One region of the Neorhizobium sp. PAMB6630 genome, then DNA from elsewhere that is predicted to be linked to it. Evidence: predicted binding sites of a transcription regulator. Region 1 holds the regulator's gene; the other holds the start of a gene.
The links. The regulator LexA, encoded in region 1, represses DNA repair genes until DNA is damaged. The targets are predictions, from matches to a motif close to TGTTCNNNNTGTGTTCNG.

Region 1 (15,672 bases):
TGGCGTGATGGACCGGGTTGACGGCCTCGTTTTTGCCGGGTTTGCGGCATTTCTTCTTGCAATCATGCATGCCGCATGGTCGGAAGAGGGCGGCACCTCCGTGGCAGCGTTCCTGTTCGGCCTTTAAGGCCGTTCAACAGGAGAAGTGGATCAATTGATGGCAATCTTCGGTTTCCTGACGGGCTATATCATCCCCTTCATTCTCGTCCTGTCGCTGCTCGTTTTCGTGCATGAGATGGGCCATTACCTCGTCGGCCGCTGGAGCGGTATTCGCGTCACCGCCTTTTCGATCGGTTTTGGCCCGGAGCTTGTGGGCTTCACCGATAGCCACGGCACGCGCTGGAAGCTGTCGCTTGTGCCGCTTGGCGGCTATGTGAAATTTTTCGGCGACGAAGACGCCTCCAGCCGTCCCGATGCAGAAAACCTGTCACAGCTCAGCGCCGCCGAGCGCGCGCAGACGCTGGCAGGGGCTGCCCTCTGGAAACGCGCCGCAACGGTTGCCGCCGGCCCGATTGCCAATTTCATCCTGGCCATCGCCATTTTCGCCGTGCTTTTCGGTGTCTACGGTCGCATGATATCCGATCCGGTCGTGGCTGAAGTGCGCCCGGACAGCGCGGCCGCCGAAGCCGGCGTTTTCCCGGGCGACAGGCTTGTCGCGCTTGACGGCTCGACCATCCGCACCTTTGACGATGTCCGCCGTTATGTCAGCATCCGCCCGGAGACGCCGATCGTCGTCACCGTGGAGCGCAACGGCCAGCGGATCGACCTGCCGATGGTGCCAAAGCGGTCGGAGATTACAGACCAGTTCGGCAACAAGGTGGAAATGGGCCTGATCGGCATCGTCACCAACGAGCAGAGCGGCAATTTCCGCCATGTCACCTATTCGCCTGTGGAAGCCGTGGGACAGGGTTTTGTGGAGACAGGCCACATCATCACCGGCACCTTCCGCTATATCGGCAACCTAGTGACCGGCCGCATGAAGGCAGATCAGCTGGGCGGGCCGGTGCGGGTGGCGCAGGCCTCAGGACAGATGGCGACGCTCGGCCTTTCCGCCGTCATCCAGCTGGCCGCCGTCCTCTCCGTGTCCATCGGTCTTTTGAACCTCATGCCGGTTCCCGTTCTCGACGGCGGTCACCTTGTCTTCTACGCCATTGAGGCGATCCGGGGAAAACCCTTGGGCGCTGGCGCACAGGAGGTTGCATTCCGCATCGGTTTGGCCATGGTGCTGAGCCTGATGGTCTTTGCCACCTGGAACGACATCAGCAACCTGATCGGCTGACGAAGTCAGTTGTAAACCAACTGTTTACCCTGTTTGGAGTTCGCCGTGGCGATTGGGTCACGCCTTCAAAGGAAGTAAATAGAAATTAACGGGATACCTTGCTTGTAGGGCAAAAGCAGGTAAAACGACACACGTGGCCGGAGTCGGGTATCCCCCGACAAGGACAACGGAAAAAGGTAAGAATTGAAAATGAAAGCTGGTTCAAGGTTTTTGAACGCAGTCTCGGCGGTTGCGCTGTCTGCTGGTGTTGTTGCGTCTGGTGCAGGTGTGGTTGTTCTTAGCTCACCCTTGTCTGCGCAGGCCGCGACGATTCAGCGTGTCGAGGTGCGTGGTGCACAACGGTCCGGCCAGGAAGCTGTTCGGTCCAACATCACCATTCGCCCAGGCGTCAATTTTTCCAATTCCGATATCGATGAATCGGTAAAGCGTCTGTACGCCACCGGTTATTTTTCCGATGTGAAGATCGCAGTATCCGGCTCGACGCTGGTCGTCACGGTCAATGAAAGCCAGCTGGTCAATCAGGTGGTGTTCAACGGCAACCGCAAGATCAAGGACGACAAGCTGCAGGGCGTGGTCAACACCCAGCCGCTCGGCCCCTATAGCGAAGCGCTGGTGACCGCAGACATCGCGCGCCTGAAGGAAGCCTACAAGGTCATCGGTCGCGGCGACGTCGAGATCACCACGCAGGTGGTTCCGGTTGGCCAGGGTCGCGTCAACATTGCCTTCGTGATCAACGAAGGCGACCGCACCAAGATTTCCGACATCAAGTTTATCGGCAACCAGGCCTATGGCAATCGCCGCCTGCACGACGTGCTGGTGACGAAGGAATCCGGCCCGCTGTCGTTCCTCACCCGCAAGGACGTGTTTACCGAGGACAAGCTGCGCGCCGACGAAGAGGCGCTGCGCCAGTTCTATTACAACCACGGTTATCCGGACTTCCGCATCGTTTCATCGGATGCGGTGCTCAACGAAGCAAAGAACGAATACACGCTGACTTTCACGGTCGAGGAAGGCCCGCGTTACAATTTCGGCAACGTGGCTGTCGAATCGACGGTCGACGGGATCAACGGCGCAGACCTGCAGGGTCTCGTCGAAACGAAGTCCGGCGACGTCTACAAGGCCAACGAAGTTCAAAAGACGATGGAGGCAATCTCCAAGAAGGTGGCCGAAGCCGGTTATCCGTTTGCCCGCGTCACCCCACGTGGCGACCGCAACTTCCAGACCAACACGATCGGTATTTCCTACCTCGTGGACCAGGGCGAGCGCGCCTATGTCGAACGCATCGACATTCGCGGCAACACCCGTACCCGTGACTACGTGATCCGTCGCGAGTTCGACATCAGCGAAGGCGACGCCTTCAACCAGACGATGATCACCCGCGCCAAGCGCCGTCTTGAAGCGCTGGGTTATTTCGGCAAGGTCAACATCACTACGCAGCCCGGCTCGTCCGCTGACCGCGTCGTGATCGTGGTGGATGTCGAGGATCAGGCAACCGGCTCGTTCGGTATCGGTGCCGGTTATGCCGCCGATGATGGCGTGGTTCTGGAAGCCTCGATCGAGGAAAAGAACTTCCTCGGCCGTGGCCAGTACATCCGCGTGGCCGCCGGTGGCGGTCTTGACGATGCCCGTACCTATTCGCTCAACTTCACCGAGCCCTACTTCCTCGGTTATCGCCTGGCTGCCGGTTTCGACCTGTTCAAGAGCCAGACCTCGTCGAACGATTATTACGACTATAACGAACAGGGTGTTACCCTGCGTGTCACGGCGCCGATCACAGAGAATCTGGCGACGACCTTCCGCTACACCTACAAAGAGATCAACTACGACGGCACGGATGACTGGCAGACCAACCTGTCGCAGCCGTTCCAGGATCTGGTTCGCGGCGGAACCTATGATCAGTCGTCTGTCTCGCAGACGCTGACCTACAACACGCTGGACGACAAGACGCTGCCGCGCGAAGGCATCTATGCAACCGTGACGCATGAATATGCCGGTCTCGGCGGTGATTCGGAATATTACAAGATCTACGGCCGCGCGCGTTATTTCCACCTTCTGTCGGATGAGCTTGATATCATCGGCCAGCTGTCGGTTGGCGCAGGTCATGTACTGGCGACGGGCGATGACCTTCACGTCTTCGACCAGTTCACCTTCGGCGGACGTCAGGTTCGTGGCTTCAAGAACGACGGTATCGGTCCGCGTGTTGGCGAAGATGCCATCGGCGGCACGACCTACTTCAACGCTTCGGCCGAAGTCACCATGCCGATGCCAGCCGTACCGGAAGATTTTGGCCTTCGCGCCGCCTTGTTCGCCGATGCCGGTTCGCTCTATGGCAACGATGTTCCGGTTAGCGGCACGGTCAACGGGACTGACAGTTCGCTGCGTGCCTCGGTTGGTGCAGGCATCTCCTGGGCCTCGCCCTTCGGTGCTCTGCGCTTCGATTACGCCGTGCCGGTTGCCAAGGAAGACTACGACGAAGAGCAGCGCTTCCGCTTCAGCATGGCAAACCAGTTCTGATCTTCAGCATCCAGAACCGCGGACTTTAAACTGTTCTGGAGCAATGGCTGATGGACAAGAACGACTTCTTTCCGCCGCATGATGGCGTAAGCCTGGGTGACCTGGCAAAGCATCTTGGGGCGGAACTTCTGGATCAGAGCCAGGCGGGGCGGCTTGTCCGCTCCGTTTCGCCTGTGGCGCGCGCCCGCGAAGGCGATGTCTGTTATATCCTTTCCCGCAAGTACCGCTCCGAGCTGGAAACCTGCAAGGCGTCTGCCATCCTCTGCGATGAGGCGCTGCGGTCTGTTATTCCCGCGCATATTCCGGTTCTTCTGACGCCAAAGCCGCATGCGGCCTTTGCGCGCGCCGGTGCGCTTTTGCATCCAAAAGCAATGCATTCTCCGGCCACCGTCTCGGGCAACGGCATTTCGCCGGCTGCCTATGTCGATCCGACGGCACGGCTGGAAGACGGGGTGACGGTCGAGCCGATGGCGGTGGTGGGTGCAAATGCCGAAATCGGCGCCGGCACACGCATTTGTGCCGGGGCTGTGATCGGCGCGGATGTACGCATCGGGCGCGATTGCTCGATTGCCGCCGGTGCTTCCGTCATCTGCGCGCTCATTGGCAATGGCGTCATCATCCATAACGGCGCGCGCGTCGGTCAGGATGGTTTCGGTTTTGCGCCTGGTCCCGCCGGCATGCTGAAAATGGTGCAGGTCGGCCGCGTCATCATCCAGGACAATGTCGAGCTTGGCGCCAATACCACGGTTGATCGCGGTGCAATGGACGATACGGTCATCGGCGAAGGCACGAAGATCGACAATCAGGTCCAGATTGCCCACAACGTAAAGATCGGCCGCCATTGCGCCATCGCCAGTGGTACTGGTATAGCGGGCTCGACAAAAATCGGCGACGGCGTGCAGATTGGCGGTGCGTCCGGCGTTAACGGCCATATCACGATCGGCGATGGTGTGCAGATCGCGGCAATGAGTGGCGTGGTGGCGTCCATCCCCGCAGGTGCGCGGTATGGCGGCATTCCGGCCCGTCCTATGCCCGATTTCCTGCGGGACCTCGCCGAGATCATGACGCGCTCGGACGAGCGCGCAAAAAAAAGAGGAGAAAGGAATGGCTGATCAGGAACAGGTGGTGCTCGACTCCGTGGATATCATGGAGATCATGAAGCTGCTGCCTCACCGGTATCCGTTCCTGCTGGTTGACCGCATCATCGAGATCGATGGTGACATGAGCGCGATCGGCATCAAGAATGTAACGGCAAACGAGCCGCATTTTGTCGGTCATTTTCCCGAACGGCCGATCATGCCCGGCGTGCTTTTGATCGAGGCGATGGCCCAGACAGCCGGCGCCATCTGTGCCCGCAAGCAGGGCGAAACCGGCAATCTCGTTTACTTCATGACGATTGACAATGCCCGTTTCCGCAAGCCCGTTGTGCCGGGTGATCGCGTTGAATTCCATGTCGTCAAGCAGAAGCAGCGCGGCAATATCTGGAAATTCCACTGCGATGCCAAGGTGGATGGCGTTCTGGTTGCCGAAGCCGATATCGGCGCGATGATCCGTCCGAAGGACGCGGCATGAGCACGATTGCCGCCAGTGCCCGCATTCACCCGATGGCCGTTGTCGAAGACGGCGCGGTGATTGGTGAAAACGTTACCGTCGGCCCGTTCTGCCAGGTTGGCCCGAAAGTGGTGCTGGGCGACAATGTCGAGCTTGTCTCGCATGCGGTCGTCACTGGTCGCACCCAGATTGGCCGTGGCAGCCGCATCTTCCCGATGGCAGTGATCGGTGGCGATCCGCAGAGCGTGCATCACGCCGGCGAGGAAACCACACTGTTCGTTGGTGAGAACTGCACCATGCGCGAAGGTGTCACCGTGAACACCGGCACGGTGGATGGCGGCGGTACGACCGTCGTCGGCAACAACTGCCTGTTTCTCGCCAATTCCCACGTGGCGCATGATTGCCAGCTCGGCAACCACATCATCATGTCGAACAATGTCATGCTGGCCGGCCATGTGAAGGTGGAAGACCGCGTGATCCTCGGTGGCGGCGCTGCGGTCCACCAGTTCAGCCGTATCGGCCGCCAGGCTTTTGTCGGTGGTCTCTCGGCGGTCAACTACGACGTTATTCCCTATGGCATGCTGAACGGCAATCCGGGGCTGCTCGGCGGGCTGAATGTCGTCGGCATGACGCGCGCCGGCATCGACCGTGCAGTCATTCACCGTGTGCGCCGCGCCTTCAAGGATATCTTTGAAGGCGAAGGCTCCATCCGTGCCAAAGCCGCTGCCCTTCGCGACGACTATCTCGATTGCAAGGAAGCGCTTGAAATCATCGATTTCATCGGTGCAGACAGTGACCGGGCGATTTCCTCGCCGCATCGCGGCAAGGCCTGAGGCGGTGGCGCCGGTTCCCGTTCGAGACCGGGCGGGACGGCTTGCCATCATCGCCGGCGGCGGTTTTTTGCCGCTCTACGTGGCAGAAGCTGCGCGTGCTGCCGGGGACGAGCCTTTTGTCATCTGCCTCAAGAACGAAATTGACCGAGACTTTTCTCCCTTCGACCACGCCATTGCCGGCGTGGGTGATCTCGCGCGCATCGAAAAGCTGGTGCGTGAAAAAGGCGTGTTGCGCATCGTGATGTCCGGCGCCGTGCGCCGACGCCCGGAATGGCGCGATATTCACCCGACTTGGCGCACCTTCATCCAGGTGCCGCATGTGGTAAAAACGCTCCTATCCGGTGGCGACGATACCGTGCTGCAGATGGTGATCCGTCTGTTTGAAGGCATGGGCTGCCAGGTGGTCGGCGTGCATGACATCGTGCCGGCACTTCTTGCCGCGACCGGCGTGATGGGGCGCCATCGACCGGCCGCCGATGACGAGCGGGATATCCTGACCGCATCCACCGCTGCACGGCTGCTGGGGCAGTTGGATGTCGGGCAGGGCGCCGTCAGCGTCGGCGGGCGTATCGTGGCGCTGGAAGGTGTCGAAGGCACCGACCGCATGTTGCAGCGGGTGGCGGAACTGCGCGCGGAGGGCCGCATCTCGGCGCGTCGGCGCGGCGTGCTGGTCAAACTCTGCAAACCGCAGCAGGATGTGCGCGCAGACCTGCCGACCATCGGCCCCTCGACGATCCGTTCGATCATTGTCGCTGGCCTTGCCGGCATTGCTGTGGAGGCGGGACGGGCGCTGGTGCTCGACAAGACCGAGATGCTGTCACTTGCCGATGAGGCCGGCGTTTTTGTCTGCGGCATCGATGCGGGTCTGCCGGGGCAGGGAGTGAGATGAGCATGCGAACACTGAAAGTGGCCGTGGTGGCCGGCGAAGTCTCCGGCGATCTCCTCGGCGGTGACCTGATCGCCCATCTGAAGCGCGCCTATCAAGGCCCGGTCGAACTGGTCGGCGTCGGCGGCGATGCGCTGGAAGCCGAGGGGCTGACCTCGATCTTCGATTTTTCCGATCTGTCGATCATGGGCCTGACGCAGGTGCTGAAACGCCTGCCGCTGATGATAAAGCGCCTGGGTCAGGCCGCCGATGCCATCATCGCGGCCAAACCCGATGTGCTCCTGATCATCGACAGCCCGGATTTCACCCATCGGGTGGCCAAGCGCGTGCGAAAGGCTCTGCCGGACCTGCCCGTGGTGGATTACGTCTGCCCGAGTGTCTGGGCATGGAAGGAATACCGCGCCACGCAGATGCTCGCCTATGTCGATCAGGTGCTCGCCGTGCTGCCCTTCGAGCCGGAAGCCATGCGGCGGCTGGGCGGCCCGAAAACGGATTTCATCGGCCATCGCCTGACGGCAGATGCTAACGTCATGTCTGTGCGCGAACGGCGCCGTCTGCGTGGTCTGGAGAGCACCGAAAGCGGGCAAAAAACCGTGCTTCTGCTGCCCGGGTCCCGCTCCACGGAAATCCGCGCGCTGATGCCGGCGCTGAAAGAAACCGTAGACCTTCTGGCCGCCCGCAACGAAGCCATGCGCTTCGTGCTGCCCACCGTGCCGCGCCAGAAGGCGCTGGTGGAAAGCCTTGTGCAGGACTGGGAGGTGAAACCGGACATCACCGTCGGCGCCAGTGAAAAATGGGCCGCATTTGCCAGCGCCGATGCAGCCATTGCCGCCTCGGGCACCGTGACGCTGGAACTGGCGCTTTGCGGCGTGCCGACCGTCTCCATCTACAAAGGAGATTTCCTGATCCGGATGATGGCCAAGCGCATCAAGGTCTGGTCGGCAGCCCTGCCGAACCTGATTGCCGACCAGCCGGTCATTCCCGAACATATCAACGACATGGTGCGCCCCGGTTATCTCTGCCGCTGGGCCGAATGCCTGTCATCCGACACGCATCAACGCCGCGCCATGCTGGCAGGTTTTGCCATCGTGTGGGATCGGCTTTCCACCAGCGCCCCCCCGGGAGAGGCCGGAGCCGGCCTGGTGCTGGAGGTTCTGGCGCGGCGCGGTCATGCGTCTGGAACAATTGTTCCCTGATGAAACACCATCTGCCAGCGGTTATCGATCCGCTTCCAGATTGAACTTCTGAGGGTTTGGCGCGCCGCCTGCGCCTGCGTCGCCAGTCGGTTGATCCGATAAGTGACCAGCACGACATCGACGCCGAGTTCCTGCACGGCAAAGTCCTGTGCCTGTAACGGCGATCCACCATCCGTCGGGTCTTCCGCAGCAAGAGCCGCCACCGTCATCTGTTTGTCGAAGATCCGTCCCGAACTGCCGAATTCGATGAAATTTTCGGCGAGAAGACCTGCGACCTCGCGCGGGTCGGTTCGGACGTCCGCTCGATGCAGACTGCGCTCGAGGGCAATGATAATCTCCGCTGTCGTCTTCGCCATCAGACTGCCTCTTTTGCCGGCCGCGTCACGGCAACTGTCGAACTTTTAGCGCGTAGTCTCGTGTCAGGCGCCTGTTGAACGCTTCCAGCGCAGCGCCGTCATTTCCAACTTTTCAAGCTCCATCCGATCGCCAATGCGACCGCAAGGATCACGAGAACGCCGATCAGGAAACGGCCGACAAACAAGCCGACACCCGCAGCCGTGGTGATGTGCAGGTCTTGCTTGAACCATCGCACCTGAGCCTGTCCATACCAGAAAATCGCCAGGGCAAAGAGAACGGCGCCGGTGACGAGCCCCGACTGGTGCGGGATGAGCATGAGATCAAGACCGATACCGGCCACCAGAACGAACAGCGCCGCCACATAACATTGGCTGTAGAACGGTGGCCGCAGTGTTGCCCGCGTCAACCGGACTTTCTTGCGTCTCACCAGCGTAACGGCCATGACGAGCGGCAAGACGCTGAAGATCACCCCGCGGGCGATCAGCAGATTGGCAGTGGATGACAAAATCGGCGGAAGCGTCGAATCATCGTAGAGAGACGGAATGGCGTGGGAAATTGTCTGGGCCAACAGGAGCGTCAGCAGCAGGAAAAGCGGTGGGCTTAGCGTATCGTCATACTGGTTCTGCGGCCGGTCTGCCAGTTCCTCATCGGCGTAGCGCATCATGTCAAGCGGCGTGACGAGCGAACGCCACATGGTCAGCGGATAGAAGACGAGCCAGGAGACCACCTCGTAAAGCAGCTCTTCAAGAGACTTCAGCAGCTTCATGAAATCCATGGTCTTCCTCCAATCTCTTGCGTGACCCGCAAAGAGTGAGGGCACGATAGCCGGGCCGGACGAGAGAATCATCCGGATACGAAAAAACCCGCGAAAAACTCGCGGGCTTTGATGGCATGATCTCTGTCCGAAACGCGTCTTAGCGCTTGGAGACCGGCACGTAATCGCGCTGGGCAGCGCCCGTGTACAGCTGACGCGGGCGGCCGATGCGCTGCTGCGGATCTTCGATCATTTCGGCCCACTGGGCAATCCAGCCGACGGTGCGGGCAAGCGCGAAGAGAACCGTGAACATGGTGGTGGGGAAGCCCATCGCCTTCAGCGTGATGCCCGAATAGAAGTCGATATTCGGATAGAGCTTCTTTTCGACAAAGTAGCTATCGGTGAGCGCGATCTTTTCCAGCTCCATGGCAACCTGCAGCAGCGGGTCGTCCTTGTGGCCAAGCTCGTTCAGCACTTCATGCGTCGTCTTCTGCATGATCTTGGCGCGAGGATCGTAGTTCTTGTAGACGCGGTGGCCAAAGCCCATCAGGCGGAACGGATCGTTCTTGTCCTTGGCGCGGGCAATGTATTCCGGAATACGGTCCGGCGTGCCGATTTCCATCAGCATGTTGAGGGCGGCTTCGTTGGCGCCGCCATGAGCCGGGCCCCAGAGGCAGGCAATGCCGGCTGCGATGCAGGCAAACGGGTTTGCGCCCGACGAACCGGCCAGACGCACCGTCGAGGTGGAGGCGTTCTGCTCGTGATCCGCATGCAGGATGAAGATGCGGTCCATGGCGCGCGCCAGAACCGGGTTCACCTTGTACTCTTCACACGGCACGGCAAAACACATGCGCAGGAAATTCGAGGCGTAATCGAGATTGTTCTGCGGATAAACGAAAGGCTGGCCGATATGGTACTTATAGGCCATCGCAGCGATCGTCGGCATCTTGGCGATCATGCGCAGCGACGCGACCATGCGCTGGTGCGGATCGGTGATGTCGGTGGAATCGTGATAGAAGGCCGAAAGTGCGCCAACCGTGCCGACCATGACAGCCATCGGGTGGGCGTCGCGGCGGAAGCCGGTGAAGAAGCGGCTCATCTGCTCATGCACCATGGTGTGATGCGTGACGCGGTGATCGAAATCCTTCTTCTGGGCAGCCGTCGGCAGTTCGCCGTAAAGCAGCAGATAGCAGGTTTCCAGGAAGTCGCCGTGTTCGGCGAGCTGCTCGATCGGGTAACCGCGATGCAAGAGAATGCCTTCGTCGCCATCGATGAAGGTGATCTTGGATTCGCAGGATGCGGTCGAGGTGAAACCCGGGTCGTAGGTGAAGGCGCCGGTGTTCTTGTAGAGTGCGCCGATGTCGATCACATCAGGCCCGATCGTGCCCTTCTTGACCTGCAGGTCGACCGTTTTATCTCCCAATCCCAGATGTGCGCTTGTGTCCGTCATACTGATCCTCCGATGGGCGGAATGGCGCGAAACGCGCCAGATGAGTGAAGCCTCTGAAAGTAGCTATATGATCTAAAGCGTGCTGCCAAGCACTTGAGGCGGGTAATTGTGCAGCGCGAAAGCCACGGCGATAAAGCGGCTTCGCGGCCTGGCAAGACCACATTTTGGCAGTTTGGCGCGATTAAATCGATCCAATCAAGGCGGGCGGTCAACCGAGGCATAATGCTGCGATTGACCGGTTGAGTTAAACAGGTGCAGGTTGTCTTTCGGTTAAAGGGAATGATGCTTTCTCCCGGGAGGATGTGTGGCTGAGGTGGACGTCTCGCCAGGCGAATCATCGCGTGAGGCGATGGCGTTTTCGCGCGGCCTTAGGTTACCCGCAGCCATTTCCCAGCAACTGCCCGCACGCCTTGCCGAGGATAACCGCGACCTCGATGACAGGTTTCTCGACGCACGGGAAAGTGAACATCCTGGCTGGCGCCAAAAGCTCGCAAACCTTGTCGCGGAGGAGGAGGCGCATGGCCGTCTTTTTCTCCTCGTCCCCGTATTTATAGGGCTTGGCGCGATTGTCTGGCTCTCTCTTGCGGGTCCGCCGCCCGCAGGTTTTGGCCTCTCTGCGCTGCCGCTGATCATGACCGCCTTCGTGCTGGGCCGTGCCGGGCGCCGCGCCTTTTCCCTTGCATTCATGATGCCAGGATTGATCTGCGCGGGGGCGGGCCTTGCGCAGATCGAAAGCCTGCGCAATCGAACAACGATCCTCGACACGCCGGTGACCACGCAGATTGAAGGTCTCGTGGAAAAACGCGAGGCGGCAGCCGGCGGGCGCTGGCGTTATACGGTGCGCATTTTGACAACCGCTGACCCCGTCATGCCCGTCCGCCGGAACGCGCCGTTCTGCTTTCCCGCACTGCACACGAAGCCTTTGAGACGGGCACGCGGATTGCCGGCAGGGCACGGCTTTCCCCACCTTCCGGACCGGCTCTGCCCGGGCTCGCTGATTTTGCGTTTTCTGCCTATTTTCAAGGCATCGGCGCTGTCGGCTTTTTCTATGGGGCGCCGCAAAAGGTCGGCATCGGCACGCATGAAAACTGGTCGACCCGCATCCTTGGCAAGCTGTTTGAACTGCGAAGCGAGATCGGAACCCGCATCCGCGCCGTGGTTCCCGGCGATGCCGGGGCTTTCGCCGCCGCCATCGTCACCGACGAGCGCCGCGCCATCTCGGAAAAAACCATCGAGGCGCTGCGGGTCGCGGGGCTTGCGCATATCGTGGCGATCTCCGGGCTTAACATGGCGCTGGCCGCCGGCATCTTTTTTGTCGGCGCACGAATGGTGTTCAGCCTGTTTGCCGGCTTTGCGCAGCGGTTTCCCGTCAAGAAGATCGCAGCCATCGGCGCGCTGGCCATGGTGACGGCCTATTATCTCATTTCCGGTTTCGGTGTTTCGGCCGAGCGCGCCTATGTGATGATGGTGATCATGCTGGCCTCGGTGCTGTTCGACCGTCCGTCGATCAGCCTGCACAATGTGGCGCTCTCGGCGCTCGTCATCCTGGTCCTGACACCCTCGGCGGTGCTGGGGCCCAGTTTCCAGATGTCATTTTCCGCAACGGCCGCACTTGTGGCCGGTTACGCCGCCTGGTCGAGCCTCCATGGCGATCCGCATGATCCGCTTGCCGCGCGACGTCCGGCACTGCTTGCCGCTACAGCCGCTCTATCCAGCATGGTCGCCGGCGTGGTGCTGACCTCGCTCATCGGCGCACTCTCCACCTCGATCTTCTCTGTTTCCCACTTCCACCGCGTCGCCACTTATGGCCTTGCCGGCAATCTCGCGGCCATGCCGATCATATCGCTGATCGTCATGCCCTTCGGCATGCTTGCCATGCTGCTGATGCCGTTCGGGCTGGAGGCGCCGTTCCTGAAACTGATGGGTTTTGGCGTTGAGCTGGTTATCTCCGTTGCCGAGACGGTGGCGGGTTGGGGAGGAGACGCCCCGGTCGGGCGACAGCATGGCTGGTTCCTGCCCATAGCCTCGTTCGGCTTTCTGATTCTGGTCCTCCTGCGCACACGGCTAAAACTGCTCGGCCTGCCGGTCATGGCCGCGGCACTCATTTTGTCGTTCTGGCCTGACGATGCCGCACGGCCAAGCCTGCTGGTTTCGGAAGATGCAAGCCTCGTCGCCCTCATCGACGGACAGACGGCCGCCACCAACCGCAGGACACCGCCCGATTTCATCTATCGCCAGTGGCAGAATGCGCTCATCATCGACAAGACGCTTGCGCCGATCATGCCCCGACGTAACACTGCGGCAAAACCGCAAGACTTGCCCCCCGGCACCTCCAAGAGCGCCCATGCACAGCCCGGCGTCGATGCAGCACACAACCGCCAGACGGGAGCCGATGCAGACACGCCCGAAACAGAGATCGCCACAGACATCCGCGCGGTCGTTCCCGAGGAAGGACACAAGCCAAGCCCATCAGACGCTGACGCGATTCACTTGAACTCTGGCCGAACCGAGACAGGCGTTTCCCCCCGAAAGCCACCAGATCCGCCCTTGACCAAACAGGAGTTGCGAGAGGCTGCCACCGCCATGGACAAAGCCCTGACCAGCGCTCCTCCCGGTCAATTCACCTGCATTGCCGGTCTCGGCTGTTTTGCCCGTTCGCTGGAAAAGGTGCGAATCGCCACCATCGAGGACCCGCGTTATGCGGGAACCGCCTGCGATACGGCCGACGTGGTGATTGCCGCCCGTGCCCGATTCGAAACCTGCCGCTCCGGCGCGCTGATGCTCACTCTGACGACGCTGCGCAAGACAGGAGCCCTCGAAATCCGCTTTGCTGGCAGCACCCGCCTCGCTGACTGGACGGCGAGTGGCGCCAGCATCGGCAACAAACGCCCCTGGAGCATCCACCGAACCTATGATTGGCGGCAGCGCATCTTTGACGAGACGCTGCCGCAACCGGTTGTCGAACTGCTCAGTGATAGCGGCGGATGAGACCGACGAGCTTGCCCTGAATTTTCACCCGGTCCGGCCCGAAGATGCGGGTCTCGTAAGCGGGGTTCGCCGCTTCAAGCGCAATCGAGGCGCCCTTGCGGCGAAAACGCTTCAACGTCGCTTCCTCGTCATCGACAAGCGCCACGACGATATCACCGGGCGTGGCCGTGCTGCCATTGCGGATGATCACCGTGTCGCCATCCATGATGCCGGCTTCGATCATTGAATCGCCCTTTACCTCCAGCGCGTAATGCTCGCCGGTGCCCAGCATCTCAATCGGCACGCTGATGGCATGGGTATTGTTCTGGATAGCCGAAATCGGCACGCCGGCAGCAATACGTCCCATGACGGGAACGGTGGCAGAGCCGGTATATTCTTCGACAGCCGGAGCTGGCGGGGCAGGGCGTGTGGCCGGCGGCTTGCCGAGGCTGCCTTCGATGACGCTGGGCGAAAACCCGCGACGCGGCTGGGCCGGCGGCGAATAGGATTCCGGCAGCTTGATCACCTCAAGCGCCCGCGCCCGGTTCGGCAGCCGTCGAATGAAGCCACGCTCCTCAAGCGCGGTAATCAGGCGGTGGATGCCTGATTTCGACGCCAGATCGAGGGCATCCTTCATCTCGTCGAAGGAGGGCGGTACACCGGATTCCTTCATCCGTTCGTGAATAAACAGGAGCAGTTCCTGCTGTTTGCGTGTGAGCATGAAGACAACCTCGAAGTGGAAACAAATCCAGAACAGACACTATATGTTCCATATGTGTTCCGCAAGCCCTCAAAAGCCGGGGATAAAACACCGATTGCTGAGAGCGTGCGGGATATTCAAGCGCTTATCCGGCGCTACACTGCGGCCCGCATCGTCCAAGGAGAGAATCATGGCCCGCCCGCTTGATCATATTGTCATGCCCGTCCGCACACTTGCGGTGGCGCGCCAGCGGCTGGGGACGCTCGGCTTCACCGTGGCGCCGGATGCGCAGCATCCGTTTGGGACGCAGAATGCCTGCGTGTTTCTCTCCGATGGTCTGTATCTGGAGCCATTGGCGATCCGTGACCGTGCTGCTGTCGAACGCACGGCAGGAGAGGGCAATGTGTTTACCGGGCGAGATCTCGCCTTCCGTGCCGCCTGCGGGGACGATGGATTTTCTGGTCTGGTGGTTGCTTCGCCGGATGCCGATGGAGACCACGCGCGGTTTGTCGCAGCGGGTCTCTCCGCCGGCGAGATCCTTGAATTTTCCCGGGCGGCGCTGACGGCGGACGGACATGAGGTGATCGCGCGCTTCAGGCTGGCCTTCGCCGAAAGCGGATCTCCCGAATTTATCCTGTTCGCCTGCGAGCGGCTTAATCCCTTGCCGGCCGACCGGGCGCATCTGGAGCGGCATCAAAACGGTGTCGTTGGATTACGCGGCGTGTGGCTTGCCGCAGATGATACGACCGCTGCGCTGCCGGTTCTTGAGACGGTATTGGAAACCAAAGCCGTCACGGATGCCTCGGGTCATGTCTTTCAGGCGCCGAATGGACATGTTGTGCTGTCGTCGCGGCAGGGAGTTGCGGACGAACTCGGCATTGATCTGTCCCCGTCAGCCGGCGGGCTTTGTGGTGCCGCGGTGGTGTTTGCCACACCGGATCTTGCCGTGACAGCAGATTGCCTTGCTGCTAATGACGTGGCCTTTAAGAAAAGAGGCACGCGCATCGTCGTTGCCGCAGCCCCCGGTCAGGGCGCTGCTTTCGTGTTTGAGGAGTGATCATGGCCGTCACAGCCAATGCAGAGGTATCCGTCGGCGAGGGTTCGGCCCGCGTCGTTTTTTCAAACACCGGCCGCCTGTCGCTGATCGCCGGCCCCTGCCAGATGGAAAGCCGCGACCACGCCTTT
Region 2 (15,672 bases), on a different replicon from region 1:
GTCCTCCTGCTCGATGGTGGCGAGATCAAGCTTCACGCCCTTGTGCTCTTCCAGCAACGCAAAGCCCTTGGCCATGCAGGTCAACATGCCCAAGGCCAGCACGTCCACCTTCATGAACTTGAGCGCCTCGATATCGTCCTTGTCCCATTCGATCGTTTGGCGATCCTCCATCCGGGCCTGCTCGATTGGCACCAGTTCGTCGAGGCGGTCATTGGTCAGAACAAAGCCGCCGGGGTGTTGACCGAGATGACGCGGAGCCCCCATCAGCTGCTGCGCCAGTTCCAATGTCAGCCGCAGGCGCCGGTAGGACATGTTCATGTTCAGCTCGTTGACATGCTTTTCGCCGACGCCCTCTTTGCTCCAGCCCCAGACACCTGAAGACAGCGCCGTGATCATGTCTTCAGGCAGGCCGAGCACCTTTCCGACATCACGAAGCGCACCCTTGGCGCGGTAACGGGTGACGGTCGCGCAAAGGGCTGCCTTCTGCCGGCCATAGGTCTTGTAGATCCACTGGATCACCTCTTCGCGTCTGGCATGTTCGAAATCGACGTCGATGTCGGGCGGCTCGTTGCGCTCGTCCGAGATAAAGCGCTCAAACAGCAGATCGTTTGCGGCCGGATCGATCGCAGTAATCCCCAGCACGTAACAGACGGCTGAATTGGCGGCACTTCCTCGGCCCTGGCAGAGGATATCCTGAGATCGCGCAAAGCGGACAATGCTATAAACGGTGAGGAAGTAAGGCGCGTAGTCGAGCTTGCGGATCAGGTCGAGTTCGTGATTGAGCGTCTTTACCACATCATCAGGCACGCCCTCGGGGTAGCGATCACGCACGCCCTCCCAGGTGAATTTTTCCAACGTCTGCTGCGCCGTCAGTCCGGGGATGATCGCTTCCTCAGGATATTGGTATGTCAGCTCGCTCATGTCGAAGCGACAGCGATCGACAATCTCGCGGGTACGGGCGAGCGCCTCCGGATAGCGGCTGAACAGCCGGTGCATCTCCTCGGGCGGTTTTAGAAAGCGATCGGCATGCCGTTCGCGCAAGAAGCCGGCCTGATCGATGGTTGCGCGATGGCGAATGCAGGTGACGACATCTTGCAATTGCCGCCTGCCCGGCTCGTGAAACAGCACGTCATTGGTAACAACAGGTCGGACCTTGTGCCGGATCGCGAGGCTGTTTAGCTCGTGCAGTCGCAGCTGATCATTGGGCCGCCGGCGCAGCGTCAGCGCCATATAGGCGCGGTCGCCAAAGATATCTCTCACCTTGCGCAGCTGGACGGCACATGCGTCATCGGCCTCGTCGGGGATTAGAACGGCGAGCAGTCCCTCTGCATAAAGGGCCACATCCGTCAGATCGAGGATGCAGTTGCCCTTGCCGCCCCTCTCCTTGCCGAGTGACAGAAGCCGGCACAGCCTCGAATAGGCCGCCCTGTCCTTTGGATAGACCAACATTGACATGCCATCAGCCAGATCGAGCCTGCAGCCGACGACCAACCGGACACCGGTTTCCTTGGCAGCCTCCCAGGCGCGCACAATGCCGGCAAGGCTGTTTCGATCGACGATGCCCAGCGCCTCGATGCCCAGTGCCTTGGCCGTGGCGAACAGCTCATCGCAGCCTGACGCGCCGCGCAGGAAGGAAAAATGACTGGTCACCTGGAGCTCGGCGTAGCGCATCAGCCGTAGATCCCGTGCAAAAACCATTTGGCCGTTCCGGTCGCGGGATCCACGCCATCGCCGGAGCGATAGACCCAGAAGCGATTGCCGTCCTCATCCTCGACAGAATAGTAGTCCCTGACCGCCTCCATCTCGGATGAGCGAACCCACCACTCTCCAAACACCCGTTCAGGCCCGTCGCCGCGCTTGATGCGCCGGCGTTTGCCGCGCCAGGTTATCGACGCCGGTGGATGGTCGGGCGTGAGCGCAATCACCTCGATCCGTTCCGGGCACGCCAACATGCGGCTCGGCCGCGGCCAGCGGGTCGGCCATGCCTGACCGAGTTTTGCGGCAATGGGGGAAACACGCCCGACATTGCGCTCGGGAACGTCGCTTTCGACGGGCGCCAGCCGGTACATGCGCTGACCACGGTTTCCGAGACTGTCGAGCAGCGGCGTGACATCGACGATGGTTTCTTCGACCAGCGAGGAGATGGACTGCTTATCCTCGAGCGCCTCGATCATAGTTGCGGCAAGAGACAGTTTATCGATACCGAAGCCGGGATCGATCTTCTCGATGCTGGAACAGAGAAGCTTTGTCAGATGCGCAATATCCCGTACGGGTTTGGCCGTACCGGCACGCAGGGACTGCAAGGTATTATCGACGCGGTAGATGATCAGATCGGCGCGGCGAACGCCCTGCCCTCGCCTCTCCAAGGCGGCACAGAGTTCGACCACGAGCTTGCCGATATATCTGGCGATGGTCTCGGCCGCGCCGATCGGCTCGGAGAACGACCGGGAAACCTCGACGAATTCGGCGGTGCGAATGGGATCGATCGGTTCGGCAAGGCGTCCGAACATCTGATCGAGCCTGCGGCCCACCTCCGGCCCGAAACGCAATGTCAAAGGCGCCCGTGGCGTTGCCGAGACTTCGCCGACGTTCCGGAACCCAAGTTCGGTCAAGCCGCTGACGATGTCGGAAGGAAGACGAAGGCTGGAAACGGGCAGATTGACCACGGCCTTGGCCGTCTCACCAACTGGGATGATGAACACCTCGCGCCGGGTAGTGCGGGCGATCGCATGGGCGCAGCCCCACGTGTCGGCGATGGCACCACGGGCTTGAAGGCCGCGACCTCTCAAGGCGTTGACGAGGCCGGTGAGCATAAGCAACTCTCCGCCGCGCAGATGGTCCGCACCCTCGGTATCCATAACGATGCCGTCGAGACTGTCCATTGCCACCACTGGCGTATATTGGCGCAGCATCCATAGCGCCAGGCGCTCGATCGCCAAGGCGTCGCCGGCCGGATCGGCATCGACCAGATGCAGGCCGGATATCATCGCCTGGGCTTTGGCGGCGGGCATGCCGATCCGGACGCCGGCCTTGAAGGCTGCTGCGTCGACTGCCGCCACGGTGCGTTTCGCTCCACTGCGGGAAACGACTACGACCGGTGTCTCAGCCGAAATTCCGGGATCCGCGCGTCTGATCCTGTCCGTCGCGAGCGTGGGGAGAAAGACTGATACGACCCGTGGCATCGCAGGCACCTATTTCAAATTCCGCGGCTTCTCCCGCTCTTGCTCTGATCAGTTCCGCCAGCCACCGCGCCCGACCGATGCCTGGTACGGGAAGCGGCTCGGAAGGCAGGACGCTGATGCGCCATCGTGTGGTAGCAGCCGTCGGCTGCCCGAAATCGGCGGCCTCCGTCGGGCGCCGCCATCGTCTAAGCGCGATCCCCATCGTGCCCGAAGCCTCTGCCGCCAATTGCAGGCGCCGCGAGGCGGTCATAGGGAGACGCACGAGCTCGGCGACCACAGCCCCAAGCCCGCCAAACCGCAGACCTTCCTCAAAATTGGCCAGCACATCCTCCTCCCGGTCGGCTTCGACATAGATCACCCGGTCATGATGGAGCCCCGCCTGTGCCAAGGCCGGCCCGAACAGGTCGGGGCGTGTCAGGCACCAGAGCACATCGCCCTTTGTGCGTGCGACGATGCCGGCGACAAACAGAGCGGCGGCCGCACCATGCACGGCGTCAGCTCCGCCACCGGCCACTTCATGCAGGGCTCCCAAGGCAAGCCCGCCGCCGGGCAATCTGGCATCGATTTCGGCAAGACCGAATGACAGAACCTCGCCCTTACGCACAGCTCTCCCTTCGAGGCGCTGAATGCGCTCGCGAAGATCTGCAATGGTTGGATTGGCGGCAGGGTTAAGCATGGGCTGCGGATGTCTTTTCGATGCCGTTCAGGGCTTTCCAGCGGCGATCACCGCTGATATGTTCATTATTTGTTCTCATCCTCAAAATGAGTCAATGCTGATTCTAGCAGAGGCCAAGGCGCGGATGGCGGAACAAGGCGCATAAACGACAGGCATCCAAACCAAAACGACCAGAACAGACAGGCACTTATCGGGGATCATGGCATGACGGTTGCCTATCTGGAAAAACTGAACGAGCAGCAGCGCCAGGCTGTGGAACACGGCGTCGGTCTCGCTGAAGGCGGAGTTGCCGGCCCACTTCTGATCATAGCTGGCGCCGGGTCTGGCAAAACCAACACGCTTGCTCATCGCGTAGCCCACCTGATCGTCAACGGGGCCGATCCGCGACGAATTCTGCTGATGACGTTTTCAAGGCGTGCCGCATCTGAGATGGCACGCCGTGTCGAGCGGATCTGCAAACAGGTGCTGGGCGCCAATTCCGGGGTGCTCACTGACGCGCTTTCCTGGTCCGGCACGTTTCACGGGATCGGCGCCCGATTGCTGCGCATCTATGCCGAGCAGATCGGACTGAACGTGGATTTCACCATCCATGACCGCGAAGACAGCGCCGACCTGCTGAACCTTGCCCGCCACAAGCTTGGGTTTTCCAAGACGGAAACCCGGTTTCCAACCAAAGGCACCTGCCTGTCGATCTATTCGCGTGCAGTCAATTCGCAATCGCCGCTGAACGAGATCCTGCGCCAGCACTATCCATGGGTGGCCACGTGGGAAGACCACCTGAAACAACTGTTTGCAGCCTATGTCGAGGCCAAACAGGCTCAGAACGTGCTCGATTATGATGATCTCCTGCTTTACTGGGCACAAATGGTCAGCGACCCGGATCTGGCCGACGATATTGGCAATCGCTTCGACCATGTGATGGTCGACGAATACCAGGATACCAACAGGCTGCAGGCTTCGGTGCTGATGGCGCTGAAACCCGGCGGCCGTGGCCTGACGGTCGTCGGCGACGATGCGCAGTCGATCTATTCGTTCCGGGCAGCGACAGTCCGTAACATCCTCGATTTCCCCTCCTCCTTCAGCCCGGCCGCCGACATCATCACGCTTGATCGCAACTACCGCTCGACGCAGCCGATCCTGGCCGCCGCCAATGGCGTCATAGATCTGGCCCGCGAGCGTTTTACCAAGAACCTGTGGACCGACCGGCAATCGCTGGAGCGACCAAAACTCGTCACCGTCAAGGACGAGACCGAGCAGGCGAATTTCATCGTCGACCAGGTGCTTGCCAATCGCGAGACCGGCATGACGCTGAAGAACCAGGCTGTGCTGTTTCGCACATCCAGTCATAGCGGTCCGCTCGAGGTCGAGTTGACCCGCCGCAACATTCCCTTCGTCAAGTTCGGTGGCCTGAAGTTTCTCGACAGCGCCCATGTGAAAGACATGCTGGCGGTGCTGCGGTTCGCGCAGAACCCACGCGACCGTGTCGCAGGCTTCCGGCTGCTGCAGATGCTGCCGGGCATCGGGCCGAAGACAGCCAGCAATATTCTCGAGACGATCGCGGCCGATCCTGAACCTTTGCTGGCCCTTGCCGAAATCCCACCTCCGCCTAAGACAGGCGAAGACTGGACATCCTTCGTCCAGTTGCTCGCAAACCTGCGCAAGGCCGAAGATGGCTGGCCCTCGGATATCGGGCAGGCACGTCTGTGGTATGAGCCACATCTCGACCGCATCCATGAGGATGCCGATACCCGCAAGGCTGATCTGTTGCAGCTGGAACAGATCGCCAGTGGCTATCCTTCGCGCGAGCGCTTTCTGACTGAACTGACACTCGATCCGCCTGACGCCACCAGCGATCAGGCCGGCGTGCCGCTACTCGACGAGGACTATCTGATCCTGTCGACCATTCATTCGGCCAAGGGGCAGGAATGGCGCGCGGTCTTCATACTCAACGTCGTCGACGGCTGCATGCCCTCAGATCTTGGAACCGGCACGACACAGGAACTCGAGGAAGAGCGCCGTCTGCTCTATGTCGCCATGACCCGCGCCCGAGACAGTCTTTCGTTGATCACGCCGCAGCGTTTTTTTACCCACGGGCAGAACGCTCAAGGGGATCGGCACGTTTATGCAGCAAGGACGCGGTTCATTCCGGCAACGCTGCTACAATTCTTCGAGACGACGACCTGGCCGAAGGTCTCGGCAGTTGCATCTGAGCGCAGCGCCCAGCAGATCCGCATAGATGTCGGCGCGCGCATGCGGGCCATGTGGAAATAGGGAGGGGATCGAATGTGCAATCTCTACAACGTGACCACCACCCGTGACGCGGTTCTGCAGTTCACGAAAGCTTTTAGAGATCGCGCTGGCTGGAACGAAGCGAGCTTCGATGTCTATCCAGGTTATCAGGCGCCCGTTGTCCGAATGTGTGACGACGGAAACCGAGAGATCGCTCGCGCCACCTGGGGCATGCCGTCGCCACCAGCCTATGTGAAGAATTACGATCCCGGCGTCACCAATATCCGCAATGTGGGCTCACCGCACTGGCGCCGCTGGCTTGGCGTCACCAACCGATGTGTCGTGCCCTTCACCTCCTTTGCAGAGCCTGATCCGGCGAGCAAGGTGGAAGGCGGACGTGTGCCGAATGCCTGGTTTGCCGGTAATGAGGACCGGCCGCTGATGTTCTTTGCGGGCTTCTGGACGCCGTGGAAAGGTGTGCGCAAAGTCAGGAATGGCGAGCAGGAATACGAACTCTTCGGGTTTCTGACCACGTCGCCCAACGAGATCGTCTCGCCCATCCATGAAAAGGCCATGCCGGCAATTCTGACCACGCCGGAGGAAGTGGATATCTGGCTGACAGCCCCTTGGGACGAGGCCCGGCATCTGCAACGCCCCCTTGCTGCCAATATGCTGGTCATCGTGCCGCCCCAGCCCAAGGGCACTTCAGATGAAGAAGGTCTGTTGCTGTGATCATCGGCCACCGCCGCTACCAACACGACCAAGCGCCCCAACGCGACGCGCCGACTTGGCCGCGCCACTTCGTGAGCCGAACCGATGGATAGCGCACCTATGCGCAAAATCATCCATGTCGACATGGATGCCTTTTATGCCTCGGTCGAGCAGCGCGACAATCCTGACTTGCGCGGACGACCACTGGCCGTCGGCGGATCCGCCGCCCGTGGCGTCGTTGCAGCAGCAAGCTACGAGGCAAGGACCTTCGGCGTGCATTCGGCCATGCCGTCGGTGACCGCGAAGCGCAAATGCCCTGATCTGATTTTCGTACCCCCGCGCTTCGAGGTTTATCGGCAGGTCTCGCAGCAGATCCGGGAGATCTTTGCGGAATATACACCGCTGATCGAGCCGCTTTCACTCGATGAGGCTTATCTCGATGTGACCGAGAACCTGAAGGGCATGGAGATCGCAACCGAGATTGCATTGGAGATCAGAGCGAAGATCAAGGCGGTCACTGGCCTCAACGCGTCGGCGGGTATTTCCTACAACAAATTCCTGGCCAAGATGGCGAGCGACCTGAACAAGCCGAACGGCCAGGCGGTCATCACGCCGAAGAACGGCCCAGGGTTTGTCGAGGCCCTCCCCGTCAAGAAATTCCATGGTGTGGGACCGGCGACAGCCGAGCGGATGAAACGCCATGGGATCGAGACCGGGCTTGATCTGAAATCGAAGTCGCTTGCCTTCCTTCAGCAGCATTTTGGAAAGTCTGGTCCGTATTTCTACGGCATCGCGCGCGGCATAGACGAGCGGCAGGTCAGGCCCGACCGGATCCGCAAGTCCGTTGGCGCCGAAGACACGTTCGTCGACGACATCGATGATCTCGATCTCGCCAAAGCCGAGCTGCGGCCATTGGCCGAGAAAGTCTGGAGGTATTGCGCGGCGCACGACATCACGGGGAAGACCGTGACGGTCAAAATCAAATATTCGGATTTCAGCCAGGCGACGCGCAGCAAAACACTCTCTGGCCCAGTGTTGGATCTCGACATGGTGCTGGAGATTGCAGAGATCCTGATCGCCTCGGTCTTCCCGTTCAAACGGCCCGTGCGGCTACTGGGGATCACTTTGTCATCGCTGAACACCGAAGAGAGTGAGCAGACACCGCAGCTGGTTCTTGGCCTCTGATGCGACGGGCCTGAAAACGAAAAAGCCTGCCGCGGGAGGAGGTGCGGCAGGCTTTTCCGAAATCATTGAACAGCGGCCGGGAGGAGGAGTGCCGATGTTCTGACAGACGCCCCATGGGAGGAGGAGTGGGTCGTCTAAATTCAAAGCTCTGCGGGAGGAGGTGCATCGCTTCGATGACAACAAGATACCAAATCTCAGCGCACATTAAATGGACTTTGCTGCAGTGCAGCCATGCGCAAAACGCAGGCCCCTCCTCCAGATGAGAGAAATCTATCATCAGCACTTCGGGGCGTGCCAAATACAGAAACGCCCGCGTCTTCGGCGGGCGTAGTGTCATCAGTATGGGCGGGAAAAGGCCGCTTAGCGAGCGACCGACTGGCGCGCAACGCTGTGGATGTCCGAGCGATCGATACCCAGGTCCTGCAGTTCGCGCGAGCTCATGCGGCCGAGTTCGGTAACGGTCTGACGGTACTTGCGCCAGTTGTTGAAAGAGCGTGCTACGTTCATGGTGATCCCCTTTCGTGAGGTCTCTTGACGCCAGCAACCTTGCCTTGGTTCCAACGTCGTTTCGATGATTGGAATATAGGCTCTCGGCCAACGGGCGATAAGGCACAAGGTCTCAGGTCGGCCATGCGTCCACAGCATGGGTCCACTCAAAGGATTAGCTGAAGGGAGCAATCAGGCCCGGAACCGGTCGAAGGCAGTGAGGCGCTTGATCGGTGGATCTGCATCGGGATAACGGTAGATCTCGGCCCTGAGATAGCGCAGCTCATCATCGAGCGCTTCTTCCTCAACTTCGATCCACCAGGATTTCGGGCGGCCGTCGCTACCATCGGACCAGCGATAGCCTCGCGCCTTCAGGTGGTCCTTCATGTCGAAGGGGCTGTTTTCCGCAAAGATCCGGACACGCGACCTTTGGCTTGCTTCATAGAGTTCAGCAAAGGCAGTGTAAGCGCTTCCATCGACTTGCCGAGCGAGGACTTCCAGAAGCGCGAAACAATCATCGACAGCGCGATGCCCTTCATGAAAATAGCCCGCCTGCCCAATCAGGTACCCGAGCTTTGTGCCTTCATATCCCCGCGCAGACCATTCGATCTCGGAGTTGGAGCATGCCCAGGCCTTGTCGGAAAACAGATGAGAAAACGCCTCGCAGAACGGCCGGTCGAAACCAGCATTATGAGCGATCAGCAGATCCAACCAGCGCCTCCAGCGCCGCCATGTCAATCGTTTGCCCGGCAACCATATCGTCGGTAATCCCGGTGAGCCTGGTGATCTCAACGGGAATGGAAGCGCTCGGCTGCTGAAGCCCACCGTAGATCCCGGTCACGTCCCCGATGTTTCCCGTTGCGTCGAAGGTAAACGCGATTAGTCCGATCTCGATGATCTCATCATTGCGAGCATTGAGACCCGTCGTCTCCGTGTCGAGGACGATACCTTTGAGGGGAAATTCCTGGCGAGGGAATGGCGCGACGGCCCGTGGCACGAGTTTCGTGAGGATGCGGTATCGACCCGTCTGAGACAAATGTCGAACCATGCCTTCTTCGCTCATCGGGACCGTTTGCGGTTCGGCTTTGGCTGCTCTGGCAGATCTGGCCAAAGCACTTGCCGGAGATGCGCTTCCCAAGGCCTCCTCGGAAAACATGTCAAATTGTTCTGCCATCTCTGTTCCGTCACCATGGAGAATTGTCGCCGTTCAAACACGGTGGGGCACGCAGATCAACCGTGTCGGGGCGCACATCGTGCGCAACCTGCACGAACATTTGCGACCTCGAGGCTACAAGTCGAGCTGCCATCACCCGTAATCCGGATTGTGATCGCCAAGCGCCAGCGCCTGGCGATTATCGCTTTGCCCTTGAGCACCATATTATCGCCGGCATCTCGGTGCGCTAAACGGCATTCATTCTGGACCGCAGTAACAAGAAGTGCTTATCTCCCTACAACCTGGGGAGGGCAACATGAACACTGTATTCGCCGCGTTTTTGGTCGCAACATCAACCGTTATGCCCAGCGGACCAATGACACCGTGGCCAGGCCTCGAGACCGCGCAAAGCTGGTCTTGTCAGCCTCGGAAAACCTGCAAACAGATTCAATCCTGCGAGGAGGCCCAATGGTACCTTGGCAACTGCTCTTGGGGCGGAAAACTGGACCGGGACTCGGATGGCATTCCATGCGAGTCAATATGCTGAGGGTCGTCGCAATCGCAAGCCTGACTTTGGCCAGTCTTCCCGCTCTGGCACAAGGCCCGATCGTCGGGAAGGCTTCCGTCGTAGATGGCGATACCATTGAGATTTCCGGGCAACGGATTCGCATCCAGGGCATTGACGCACCAGAAAGCTGGCAAGGATGCTGGGACGCTGGCGGAAAAGTCTATAGATGCGGAAAAGTGGCGGCCAAGGTCCTGGATGATTTCTTGGGCGCATCAAGACCGACCCGGTGCGAGTTCATCGAACGGGATCGCTACAGTCGCATAGTCGCCAATTGCTTCCGTGCCGATGGTGCGAGCGTCGGGGAATGGATGGTCCGCTCAGGATACGCGCTGGACTACAAACAATATAGCAAAGGTGCTTATAAGGAGGCCCAGCAGAAGGCTGCGGCAGAAAAGGCCGGCATCTGGCAGGGGCGGTTTGATGCTCCATGGGATGCACGCAGGCAATAGCGGCACGACCCGCGTGTATGCGAAAACTTCAGGTCACTTTGGCGAGGTCTGATCAAGATGATGAAAGATTGGTGGCTTTGGCCGATGATGGCTTTGTTCTTGGCAACCGCTGTTGCTGCGCCAATTCTTCATATTGCTCGAGCGGTAGGTTGGCTCCATTAATCCGCGCAGGGTGAAATTTCTGTCCGCATCTTGGTTTTGGCAGACGAGCAGCTACCCACCGGGAAGGATGCACCGCTTGGCGGTTTATGACGATCCGGAAGGCACGCTCAAAGACTTCAGCTGAAAGCCCGATCCCCTTCCCGCACATAAAGGATCCGCTTTTCAGATGCGGAGCCACAGGACGATTGTTTGTTTCATTGCACTGAGTTCGGCTCGGCTGAAATGGCCGTATCGGGCAAAAGCACAGGCTTTCGGTGCGCCCTCGATACCGGAAAATATGTAGCGAGACGCATGCCGCCACGCAGGTGATCAAGAACAATACCCGACCTGATGGCGGCCGCGGGACGGCATCCAGCCTTGCTCTGTCAACCGGGGTAGAACCTAAGATGCCCGAGCTGCTCCATCTTTGCTGGAGCACTTCTCCATATGGTCGAGAAGCAGATGGTCAACTTCAGCAATCGCGGCTTCAATGGCTTTGTGCAAAGCCTCGTCACCGATATCGATCGCGTTGTGCCTCAGCGCGAGTAGTTTCAGCCCCATGCCAAAAAGATTGATAGGGCGATCATTTAGTCGCTGGATCATTGGAATTCCCCCTCTTCTAAAGCCGAAGTTCTACATGTGACATCAGGCTGCACTATCGCCTTGATGGATAAACAGCGCCCAACTCGCTTGAGCGTGCGCGCTGATTTGCACCAAGAGCGAAGACGATGGCCACAATCCCAAGCATTTGGACCGCCGTCGGTGACGTTCCGAAACAGTACCAGGCGGATACCAGCCCGACGACCGGCACCAATAGGGCGAACTGCGAGACCTGAGATGTCCGGTACCTCCGCAACATGCTGCCCCAAACGCCGTATGCGAAAATCGTCGAGATGGCCGATGTGTATAAAATTGCCGCCAATCCGCCCGCAGAAATTGATCGAAGGGCCGCGATGAGAGTGTCACCCCCCTCGAAAAACGCTGATGCGACAAATAGCGGCAATGGAGGCACGAGACTTAGCCATACCATCAGATGCAGTGAATTGACCGGCGGCAGGCGCTTGAGCAGAATGTTGGATATCCCCCAGGCGAATGCACCACCGAGCGTGAGCGCAAATCCCACGACCGTAAAGGAAGACCCGCCATCCAATGCGATCAGCAAGATCCCCACAAGACCTCCCGAAATGCAGACTATTCCCCGGCGGTCAATGTGTTCGCCAAGGAACAAGGATGCCAATAGGACCGTGAAAAACACTTGCGTCTGCATCAGTACGGAAGCAAGGCCAGCACCGAGGCCAAAATAGATACCAAGGTAAAGAAGACCGAAAACCATAATTCCAAGCGTAATCCCGAGCAAAATCAATGCAGACCAAGGGATCTTGGGCCTCGGTATTCCAAGGGCGATTGGAGCGGCGCAGGCCGTAAAGCGCAATGCCGAAAACAGCAAGGGCGGGAACTCGTCGAGGCCCCAGCGGATCACAATGAAGTTGAAGCCCCACAAGAACGAAACCAGGCAAAGCAAGGCAATATCTTTGAGACGCATAGGCGTGATCCGCTGAGGCATTGATGTTACTCAGCCGCTTCGCGCAGATGATCGTTTACCGGCGCGCCGCCGATGACGACCGTCCGCTGCGGAATTTTGTCGAAGGACGTTTCCGGGATCTCGTACATCTTGGCCAGCGTCGCGTTGGGCACCCCGGAGAACATCTCCGAGAACTCGATGGTCTGGGGTTCTTCGTGAGAAAGAACGACGAGGAACGAGAGCGGTTCGTCGGCAAGGTTTTCGATCCAGTGCAGATATCCCTGCGGCACGAAGGAAATGTCGCCGGGATTGAGCTCGAGGTAATGCGTTTCACCTTCCGGACCAACGATACCGACCAGCCCCTTTCCCGAAATGCAGAAGTCCAACTGGTTGGCATTGGGATGGGTATGTGGTTCGCGCACGCCGCCCGGCTGGATCTCGAGGGCTTGAACAGCAAGCCCCTTCAGCACAGGGAAGTTCTTGGCGTTTGAGCGAAAACAGCATCCTCGAACAAGTGCGCGCAGTAACGAAATGTTCGTCCAGTGCCATCAACGCGCGTATCCGCAAGCGCCTCGCTCATATTGAGCAACGCCTCGGCTCGCGTGGGTGCATGAACGATCACCTTGGCAATCAGCGAATCGTAGTAGCGCGATGCGGTGATTGCGTCACTCCCGCTTCGAAGTTCAGCCGTTCACACCGGCCAGACGGACTGCAGCTTCTCACCCGTCAAGATGCGATCGCGGGCCGCGGTCTCATGGTCTCCAAGCGTATCGGCCTGGTCAGCGACAGCAGCCAAGTGCTCCTTCGGGATACAGACGACACCATCCACATCACCGAAGATAACGTCGCCAGGCTTGATGGTGACGCGGCCGATCTTGATCGGGATCTGCGATTCGATCGGTTCCTTCTTTCCGGTCACGCCGACCGGGCTCGGCTCGGTGCCAAACAATGGGTAGCCGAGTTTGCGAACCTGTGCGAGGTCGCGTACCGTGCCGTTGACGATCGTCGCCGCCGCACCACGTGTCTTGGCACCAGAACTCATCAGCTCGCCGGAGCACGAGCCCGGCGCACAGGAAGCGTCGCAGACGAGGACACCGCCCTTCGGCGCGTTGTCGATCGCATTGTGATAGACGTCCTGTGGTTCGCCTTTGCGATCCGACAAGCCAAAAAGGACGGTCACAGCCGGTCCACAGATCACGGCCCCATCCGCCAACGCACCCAGCAACTTGATGCCTTCCAGGTGCCCCCAGAGACCGAGCGCCTCCATGCTGTCGTGCACGTCACCTGAATACCACTTTTTCAAGCGCTTGATCGCGCCCCAGTCGACGTCCGAATAGTCAAAATCAGGCATTACTGCTTTCCTCCCTTGGAAGCTTTTTGAATGGCAATGCGCAGATAGTTAGCGCTGTTGTCGATTTGGGCGCGGACCAATGCCTTTGCCCCGATTTCGTTGTGCTCGCTGATCATCTGATAGATCGCGGCGTGTTCGTCGTATGCGTCGTCGAGCGACTTGGTCGGCACCCGGCTCGTCACCTGGATGACTTCGCTAATGAGACTGGCGAAATTGTCGTAAATGATCGACAGAATGCGATTGCCCGCCGAGTGGACTATTGCCAGGTGAAAGGCCGCATCGGCATCGACGAAGCCAGAAAAGTCCACTTCATCACGCGCCTTGCGCATGCGCTCCAGGCTCTCCGTTACCTCGGGGGAGATCGGCGCATCCGACGCGCAGACAATCTCAAGAATCTCGGTCTCGATCATGCGGCGCGCTACCATGAGCTGTTGCAGGTATTCCGGCTCCGCCGCCAGCCGCTGACGGACCGTCACGGCCAGCGTATCGAGAAACTCGTTCACATCCTCGCGCACCACGGTCGTGCGTTCGCCGTGACGGCGCAATAGTAGCCCTTTTGTTTCAAGCGTATGAATGGCCTCGCGCACCGCGCGCGTGGACACGCCGAACTCCTTGGCAATCGCACTTTCCGAATCCAGCTTGTCGCCAATCTTCAATTCGCCGCTGAGAATACTGGCCTCCAGCGCCGATGCCACCATGATGTGCAGGCGGTCTCGCTTTGGCATTGTGGCAATTTCGGCTTTCATGATGTCGGCTCCCGCAGTCTTGGCCGTTTTGGTCTTTTTCAGATTTAGCGAAGTGGTTGACGCATCACCAATCATGCGCCTACAGTACTTATGTCATAGGTCATATGTCAAGTGTCGGCACAGCGGGAGGATGACGCAGCGCCGAGCACGAAAGGGAAACGGGAGGAGAGATTATGTCTTTGATCAATGAGTTTTTGCGCCATGCCGCAGCCGGAGTGGCTGGCATGGCAGTCGTCCTGAGTGCTGGCGTCGCCATGGCCGAGTGGCCGGAAAAGGCCGTCACCGTGATTGTGCCTTGGGCAGCGGGCGGCGGCACCGATGCCACCGCCCGCGCTGTGGCCGAAGGCCTGCAGAAGAAGTTCGGGCAACCCTTCAATGTGGTGAACCGCACCGGCGGCGGCGGCCTCGTCGGCCATTCTGCAATCGTCCAGGGCGCGCCTGACGGTTACACAATCGGCGTCGTCACCATCGAAAGTGCGATGTACGAAGCGCAGGGCCTAAAGGGCGTGACTCCGAAGGACCTGACCTTCATAGGTCGCTTCAATGCCGACGCCATTGCCGTGAACATCCGCCCCGACGCCCCCTATTCAGATCTGAAGGGCCTGATCGAAGCCGTGAAAGCTGACCCGGGCGGCGTCGCAGCCTCCGGCGCAAACCGTGGCGGCCTCTCGCATCTTGCCTGGGTCGGCCTGCTGGAAAAGGTGGACATTGATCCCGTTGCGGCGAACTGGGTTGCTTCGGATGGCTCAGCGCCGGCGCTGCAGCAATTGGCCTCCGGCGCCATTGCCGTGGTCTCCACCTCGCCCGCCGAAGCAAAGGCTCTCGTCGAGGCTAATCAGGCCAAGACCATCGCGATGATCTCGAGCGAGCGCAGCCCGCTTTATCCCGACCTTCCGACCTCGGACGAAGTGCTCGGCATCAAGTGGTCGCCTCTTCCCTTCCGCGGCCTGGCTGGGCCCAAGGGACTGCCCGACGACGTCGTGCAGAAGGTCAGCACCGCGCTCAAGGAAATCACGGAAGACGCCGAGTTCAAAAAGTTCATGACCTCGCGCGGCTTCTCGGTCGCCTATCAGGATGCGCCGACTTTCACCGCAACCGTAATGGCCGCCCATGACGGCCTGAGCGAGACCATGAAAGCGGTTGGTCTGGCCAAGTAGCGGCCACAGCAAGAGACATCGACATGAAACTTAGCGAAAGACTGATCGGCCCCGGGCTGATCTTGTTCGGCGGAGGCGTGATCATCGCCTCCGCCGGCCTTCCACAAGTGCCCGGA

Region 2: a site for LexA is predicted at 3,918-3,935, ahead of AC4CWF_RS20525 (ImuA family protein). Genes of this name have one in related genera too.

Annotation. Positions count from the first base shown of each region.
Region 1 is NZ_CM177836.1:1,990,816-2,006,487, forward strand. Features, by position in the region: gene AC4CWF_RS09370 (phosphatidate cytidylyltransferase) at 1-127, shown strand, start outside; gene rseP (RIP metalloprotease RseP) at 158-1,279, shown strand; gene bamA (outer membrane protein assembly factor BamA) at 1,469-3,793, shown strand; gene lpxD (UDP-3-O-(3-hydroxymyristoyl)glucosamine N-acyltransferase) at 3,844-4,905, shown strand; gene fabZ (3-hydroxyacyl-ACP dehydratase FabZ) at 4,898-5,365, shown strand; gene lpxA (acyl-ACP--UDP-N-acetylglucosamine O-acyltransferase) at 5,362-6,177, shown strand; gene AC4CWF_RS09400 (LpxI family protein) at 6,182-7,066, shown strand; gene lpxB (lipid-A-disaccharide synthase) at 7,063-8,259, shown strand; gene AC4CWF_RS09410 (nuclear transport factor 2 family protein) at 8,232-8,615, opposite strand; gene AC4CWF_RS09415 (permease) at 8,714-9,391, opposite strand; gene gltA (citrate synthase) at 9,531-10,820, opposite strand; gene AC4CWF_RS09425 (ComEC/Rec2 family competence protein) at 11,976-13,808, shown strand; gene lexA (transcriptional repressor LexA) at 13,789-14,508, opposite strand; gene AC4CWF_RS09435 (VOC family protein) at 14,678-15,544, shown strand; gene kdsA (3-deoxy-8-phosphooctulonate synthase) at 15,547-15,672, shown strand, end outside.
Region 2 is NZ_JBZAYV010000002.1:378,912-394,583, forward strand. Features, by position in the region: gene AC4CWF_RS20515 (error-prone DNA polymerase) at 1-1,671, opposite strand, end outside; gene AC4CWF_RS20520 (Y-family DNA polymerase) at 1,671-3,182, opposite strand; gene AC4CWF_RS20525 (ImuA family protein) at 3,103-3,858, opposite strand; gene AC4CWF_RS20530 (ATP-dependent helicase) at 4,063-6,129, shown strand; gene AC4CWF_RS20535 (SOS response-associated peptidase) at 6,142-6,819, shown strand; gene dinB (DNA polymerase IV) at 6,904-7,983, shown strand; gene AC4CWF_RS20545 (DUF1127 domain-containing protein) at 8,344-8,490, opposite strand; partial or broken gene AC4CWF_RS20550 (3'-5' exonuclease) at 8,662-9,643, opposite strand; gene AC4CWF_RS20555 (excalibur calcium-binding domain-containing protein) at 9,999-10,169, shown strand; gene AC4CWF_RS20560 (thermonuclease family protein) at 10,151-10,639, shown strand; gene AC4CWF_RS20565 (hypothetical protein) at 11,183-11,383, opposite strand; gene AC4CWF_RS20570 (EamA family transporter) at 11,436-12,323, opposite strand; gene AC4CWF_RS20575 (cupin domain-containing protein) at 12,350-12,772, opposite strand; partial or broken gene AC4CWF_RS20580 (hypothetical protein) at 12,766-12,954, opposite strand; gene AC4CWF_RS20585 (RraA family protein) at 12,994-13,653, opposite strand; gene AC4CWF_RS20590 (FadR/GntR family transcriptional regulator) at 13,653-14,399, opposite strand; gene AC4CWF_RS20595 (tripartite tricarboxylate transporter substrate binding protein) at 14,573-15,556, shown strand; gene AC4CWF_RS20600 (tripartite tricarboxylate transporter TctB family protein) at 15,580-15,672, shown strand, end outside.